Regions from separate parts of the Verrucosispora sp. SN26_14.1 genome, predicted to be linked through region 1. Evidence: riboswitches for the same ligand, from Rfam matches in the RefSeq annotation. Region 1 holds a riboswitch; the other holds the start of a gene.

The links. Region 1 has a riboswitch for cyclic di-AMP ahead of EYA84_RS19030 (hypothetical protein). Riboswitches for the same ligand answer to the same signal wherever they lie in the genome.
Region 2: linked by a shared signal. The riboswitch ahead of EYA84_RS04310 (NlpC/P60 family protein) and the one ahead of EYA84_RS19030 (hypothetical protein) in region 1 are both predicted to bind cyclic di-AMP.

The regions. Positions count from the first base shown of each region.
Region 1 covers NZ_SISL01000217.1:5,665-9,035, reverse strand. Annotated here, with positions in the region: gene EYA84_RS19035 (AAA family ATPase) at 1-1,521, shown strand, start outside; cyclic di-AMP (ydaO/yuaA leader) riboswitch at 1,685-1,817, shown strand; gene EYA84_RS19030 (hypothetical protein) at 1,822-2,907, shown strand; gene EYA84_RS19025 (1-phosphofructokinase family hexose kinase) at 3,143-3,371, shown strand, end outside.
Region 2 covers NZ_SISL01000022.1:4,457-7,827, reverse strand. Annotated here, with positions in the region: gene dcd (dCTP deaminase) at 1-376, shown strand, start outside; gene EYA84_RS04310 (NlpC/P60 family protein) at 432-1,472, opposite strand; cyclic di-AMP (ydaO/yuaA leader) riboswitch at 1,485-1,621, opposite strand; gene EYA84_RS04305 (NlpC/P60 family protein) at 1,801-2,814, opposite strand; gene EYA84_RS04300 ((Fe-S)-binding protein) at 3,067-3,371, opposite strand, start outside.

The DNA.
Region 1 (3,371 bases):
CTGGTCTCCGGCGGGCCGGGCACCGGCAAGACGGCGGTGGCGCTGCACCGTGCCGCGTACCTGCTCTACTCCGACCGCAGCCGGTATGCCGGCGGCGGCATCCTGGTGGTCGGCCCCTCCTCGGTCTTCGTCGAGTACATCGCCTCGGTCCTGCCGTCCCTGGGCGAGGAGACCGCCACGCTGCACTCGCTGGGCACGCTCTTTCCCGGGCTGGTCGCCACCCGCACCGACCCGGTCGACGTGGCGGCGGTCAAGGGGTCGCTGCGGATGCGCCGGTTGCTGGAACGGGCGGCCCGGGACGGCGTACCCGACTCCCCGCCCGAGCTGCGGCTGCTCTACCGGGGGCAGTTGCTGCGGCTGGAGCGGCCCGAGCTGGACGCCATCCGGGAACGGGCGTTGGCCCGGGGCGCGCGGCGCAACGAGGTACGCCGGGCCGGCTTCGACGGCGTCCTGGCGGCGCTCTGGGCACAGGCCCGCCGGTTGGGTGTCGCCCGGTTGCCCGAGCAGCGGGCCTTCGAGGACGAGTTGATCGACCGGACGGACTTCCGGGACTTCCTCAAGGCGTGGTGGCCCCGGCTGCATCCCCGGCACGTGCTCGGCTGGCTGGCCGATCCGGAACGGCTGCGCCGGTACGCCGCCGGGCTGCTGTCCCGCGCCGAGATCCGGCTGCTGGAGCAGGCGTACCGGAAGCTGGCCGCCGAGGGTCCGACGGTGGCCGACGCGGCGCTGCTCGACGAGCTGGACGCGTTGCTCGGCAAGCCGGTGCGTCCGGCCCGCCAGAAGCGCGACCCGTTCCAGCTCGCCGGTGGGGTTCGTGAGCTGAGCACGTACGCCGACCGGCAGCGGGCTGCCCGCCAGGCGGCGCGGGAGCGGCCGGAGGACTACCGCGACTACGCGCACGTGGTGGTGGACGAGTCGCAGGACGTGTCACCGATGCAGTGGCGCATGATCGGCCGGCGCGGTCGGCTGGCCTCGTGGACGGTGGTGGGCGACCCGGCGCAGACCGCGTGGACGGGTGATCCGCAGGAGCTGTCCCGGGCCCGGGACCAGGCATTGGGTCGTCGTCGGCGGCACCGGTTCACGCTCACCACGAACTACCGCAACTCGGCGGAGATCTTCGCGGTGGCAGCGGCCGAGATCCGCCGGGCGTACCCGGACCTGTCCCTGCCCACCGCCGTGCGGACCACCGGGGTCGACCCGGTGGATCTGGTGGTGCCGGCGGCCGAGTTGGCGGCCGGCGTGACGTCCGCCGCGAGCGCGCTGCTCGGCGAGGTCGAGGGCACCGTCGGGGTGATCACGCCGGTGCCGCGTCGGGACGAGGTCGCGGCCTGGCTGGGTGGGCTCGGCGGCGAGCGTCTCCAGGTGGTGACCAGCCTGGAGGCCAAGGGCATGGAGTACGACGGCGTGGTGCTGGTCGCCCCCGGCGAGATCCGTGCCGATCCCGGCTCCGGTGTCCGTACGCTCTACGTCGCCCTGTCCCGGGCCACCCAGCGGCTGACCACGATCGAACCGACAGGCTGAGCCGGAGGCCACCGACCTCGCTTGGCGAAAAAGCAACAAACATACCTTATGTCTGGTTTACTCGTGACCAGGGGAACACCAGGAGTCACACCGGCTGCACGGGTCCCACCAGCACCGGTAGGCTCGGACCCGGCCTCCGCCAGGCGGCACTCGACGGTGCCGGCGGTGACCGCCGCCTAATCGCCCGCCAGGGCGAACCGGGGAACCATGTTCCAGGGGTGCATCCGCGTCCAGCGGTAGGGATCTTCCGTCCCGAACCCGTCAGCTAACCCGGTCGGCGGCTGACGGAAGGACATGTGCATGCCAGCAGTGGCAACCGTGAGACCGGCCGCCCGTATGGCGGCCCTGATAGCCGCGGGGCTCGCCCTTGCCCTGGGCGCCGCGCTGGCGCCGTTCAGCGCCGCCTCCGCGGCTCCCGGTGACGTCGGCGACGAGGGCGGCACCCCGGCGCTGCGCGCCCAGTTGGAGGCGGCCAGCAAGGGTTACCTCGACGCCAAGACCGCCCTGGACCGCTCGGTCGACCGGCAGAAGAAGCTGGCCGAGCAGCTCACCACGACCGAGGGTCAGCTCACCGAACGCAGCACCAAGGTCGCCGAGATCGCCGCGCAGGCGTACCGCAGCGGCCGACTCGGTGCCGCGTCGGCGCTGCTCAACAGCGGATCCCCGGCCGGCTTCATGGACCGCGCGGCGGCACTGGACGCGGTGGCGGCCAACGAGGAGCGCGCCCTGCGCGACCTGCGGGCCAGCCGGGACGAGGTCGGCAAGACCAAGCAGGCCCTCGACGTCGAGGTGCAGGAGCAGCGCAAGCAGGTGGCCGTGATGGCCAAGCGCAAGGAGCAGGCCGAGCGTTCGCTGACGGTGGCCGAGGAACGGGAGGAGCGGGCAGCCGAGCGCGCCGCGGCGGAGGAGCGGGCCAGTCGGGCCCCGGCACGCAGCGGCGGTTCCAGCAGCCCCACGGCCAAGCCGGCGCCCCGCAACTCCAACGGCTCCTGGCCGGCCGAGTCGTGCAGCGTCAACGACCCCACGCCGGCCAACGGCTGCATCACCCCGCGCACCCTGCACGCGCTCAACCAGGCCAAGGCGGCCGGCTTCACCCGGTACGTCTCCTGCTACCGCGCTGGCGGCTCGGGTGAGCACCCGAAGGGGCGGGCCTGCGACTTCGCGGCGCAGAAGAACGGCTTCGGCGGGGCCGCCACCGGCGGCGACCGGACGTACGGCAACAACCTGGCGGCGTTCTACGTCAACAACGCCGACCGTCTCGCCGTGCTCTACGTGATCTGGTACAAGCAGATCTGGCTGCCCAGCAGCGGTTGGCGGACGTACAGCGGCGCGCGTGGCGACCCCTCCAGCGACCACACCAACCACGTGCACCTCTCGGTGTACTGACCCGCACGACACGCCGGGTGGCCGCCCTCACGGGTGGGTCCACCCGGCGTCGTCGTTCCCGCACCCCGACGCGCCCGCCTCGAATCCACCCGCCCGTCGCCGCGCGCTCTCGCGCCACCTTCGTTACCGTCGACATCGAAGCGGACATTTCGTGGCGACCGGGAGGAACGGTTATGAGCGGACCGCAGCGGACCCAGTGCGACGGTGTGTCGTGAGCGCGGCGACCGGCCATGTGATGGTCTTCGCGCCGACCCCCCTGCTCACGGTCACCATCGACCAGCCCAACGAGACGCCGGAACTGCACCTGCACCCCGGCGGTCAGGGCGTCTGGCAGGCCCGGATGGTGCTGTCCCACGGTGTCGACGTGGTGCTCTGCACCGCGCTCGGCGGCGAGATCGGGCAGGTGCTGGAGCCGTTGCTCGTCAGCGAGGGCGTCGACCTCAAGGTGGTGGCGCGGGACTCCG
Region 2 (3,371 bases), on a different contig from region 1:
CGGCGAGCCGTTCGTGCTGCACCCGGGCGAGTTCGTGCTCGCCTCCACGCTTGAGGTGATCTCGCTCGGCGACCAGCTCGCCGGCCGGCTCGAAGGCAAGTCCAGCCTCGGTCGCCTCGGCCTGCTGACGCACTCCACCGCCGGCTTCATCGACCCCGGCTTCTCCGGCCACGTCACGTTGGAACTGTCCAACGTGGCCAACCTGCCGATCATGCTCTGGCCCGGCATGAAGATCGGTCAGCTCTGCATCTTCCGGCTCGCCTCGCCCGCCGAGCACCCGTACGGCTCGCTCGTCTACGGCTCGCGCTACCAGGGGCAGCGCGGCCCGACGCCGAGCCGTGCCTGGCAGAACTGGCGTACCTGGCCGACCCGCTGACCACCGGCGGGCCCGCGCCGCGCGGACGCGGGCCCGTGGTCGTCCGCCCGGGGACTCAGCCGGGCCGACCGAAACTGTGGATCGGACTGGTGTCCATCCGCTTCATCGCGATCGGCTTGCCGGCACGGGAGGCGTGCACCACCCAGCCGCCGCCGACGTACATCCCCACGTGGTGCAGGTCGCGGAAGTAGAAGACCAGGTCACCCGGGCGCAGGTCGCCGCGACTGACCGAGGCGGTGACCTGCCGCTGCCGCGCCGCGTTGTGCGGCAGCGACACCCCGGCCCGCGCCCACGCGGCCAACATCAACCCCGAGCAGTCGTACGCGTGCGGCCCCTCGGCACCCCACGAGTACGGCTTGCCGATCTGGGCGCACGCGAAGGTGACCGCCTCGCCGGCCGGGCCACCCGGGTAGGTGGCCGGACAGGGCGCCGGCCGCAGCGGACCACCACCCCCGTCGTCGTACGCCCGCAGCCGCAACCGCTGCAACCGGTCGATCTCGGTGTCGATCTGCCGCCGCTTCGCGGCCAGGTCGGCTTCGGTACGGGTCAGCTCGACGATGGTGCGGTCCAGTCCGGCTCGGGCGGCGGCGAGTTCGTCCCGCAGTTCACTCGCCTGGCGTACGTCCTCCTGTTGGAAGCGGGCGTACCGGTCGAGCAGGCCGAGCTGGGCGACGACCTCGCTCGGGGACCGGCTGCCCAGCAGCGTGTTCACGGCGCGGACCGGCTCGCCCCGGTACGCCCGCGCGGCCAGCGCGCCGACCCGCTTCATCGCCTCGTCCACCTGCAGTTGCAGCGGGGCGATACGGGCGGTCAGGGCGTCCGCCTCCCGGCGGGTGCCGGCCAGGTCCTGTCTGGTCGCGTTGTGTCGTTCGATGACGGCTTCGAGCCGGTTCCAGTCCTCGTCGATCTGGCGCTCGATGTCGTCGACCGTCGGGTCGGCGTGGGCCGCCGTCGCGCCACCGGTCAGCAGGACGGCGGTCGCGGCGAGTGCGGCGAGTGCGGTGGTGCAGCGGTACCAGCGGAATCGCGGCGCAGCCGTCGTCGGGCCGGATGTCCCCGGCCGGTACGACGGTGGCCGCGGGGCATGGTGTGCCACCGGGCTGCGTACTCCTTCTTCCCAGACCGCCTACCGGGTTAGCTGACGGGTTCGGGCGGGAAGGGGACGCCCTACCGCGACCATCGCGGACTCACCCCGGAAACCTGGGTCCCCGGCTCGCTCGGACAGCGACTCGGCGGTGTCGGACCGTCACCGCCCCGGATGGGCGGTTGTGCCAGCGGGCCGACGATTGCCCAGCGTAGGGACGACCGGCGTCAATACGCAACACACCCACACCGTCACTCTCGGTGCATTAATCCGACAATGAAGAAGGCCCCCGGTCGCTTGACCGAGGGCCTTCCGTGGTTCCTGCGTACGCGCTCAGGCGTCAGCCTGGTCGACGGAAGCCGGCGACCGGCATCGTCGTGATCGGCGAGACGTTGACCGGGACACCGGCACGCGCCGCGTGCACCATCGTGTTGTTGCCCAGATAGATCCCGACGTGACTCACGTCGCTGCGGAAGAACACGAGGTCACCGGGGCGGGCGTCGGCCCGCGAGATCGCCTTGCCCTCGCGCCACTGGGCGCCGGTGAAGTGGGTCAGGGAGATACCCGCCGCCCGGTACGCGTACTGGGTGAGACCGGAGCAGTCGAACGAGTTCGGCCCGGTGGCGCCCCAGACGTACGGCTTGCCGACCTGGGCGCAGGCGGTCCGGATGGCCGTCCGGGCCGCGTCGCTGACCACGCCGTTGATGGTCGGGCAGTTGGTGGTCTTGACCGTGGTGACCGGCAGGGACCGCTCCAGCCGCTTGATCTCGGCGTCGATCTGCTTCTTCTTCGCCGCCAGCTGCTTCTGCTTGGCCTCCTGGTCGACGATCAGCGCGTCGAGGGTGGCCTTCTGGTCGTCGTACTTCTTGCGGATCTTCATGACGCCCTCGAGCTGGCGGCGCTCCTCCCAGGCGAGCCGGTCGAGGAGGGCCATCTGCTCACCGAGCTGGTCCGGCTTCGCGTTGAGCAGCACCGCGCCGAGTTCCTGCGAGGGGCCGGTGATGTAGTACCGGGAGGCGAGACCGGCGACGCGGTTCATCGCCAACTCGGTCTCCAGGGCCAACGGCTGGATCTTCTTCTCCAGCTTGTCGACCTTCTCGCGGTTGACCCTCAGCTCCGAGCGCACCTTGTTGAACTGCTCGATGGTGGGTTCGAGCTGCTGCCACTGCTTGTCGATCTGGCGCTCGATCTCGTCCACCGACGGCGCGGCGTACGCGGGCGCGGCGACCAGACCGGCACCGACCGCAGCAGCGGCGACCAGGACGACCAGGCGGCGAGCGGCCTTGCGCAGCCCGCGCACGGGGGTGGAACGTCCCGGCGCATGACGATGGAGGGGCATGGTTGCCACCGGCACCGACTCCTTTGCGACCGACCACCGGGCGTCCCGCTAGCGGTAAGGGGCGAGACAGACGACCACGGCGGTCGGTGCCCCACATTAGGGAAGGCGCGCAGCGGAATCAAGGCGACCAACGGCTCATTCACCTTTGTGCGACCGACCGCACACAAAGGGTGTCGACCAATTCGTTACAGTTATCTACGCCAATATAAAAATCGGGACGTGTCGGCATCCGTACAGATGCCCGACACGTCCCGACGTTCGCGCTGGTCAACCGGCGACCGGCTCGCCCTCCTCGGCGCCCCGGGCCTGTTCCGGCTTGATCGAACGCAGCAGCACGCTGGCCACGTCGACCACCTCGACCTGGTCGCCGGCGCCCTTGCCGTTCACTCCGTCACTCAGCATCGTGGAGCAGAACGGACAGCCGACCGCGACGGTCTTCGCACCGGTGGACATGGCCTCCTCGACCCGATCCACATTGATCCGCTTGCCGATCCGCTCCTCCATCCACATGCGCGCGCCACCGGCGCCGCAGCAGAAGGAACGCTCGCTGTTGCGCGGCATCTCGACGAGGT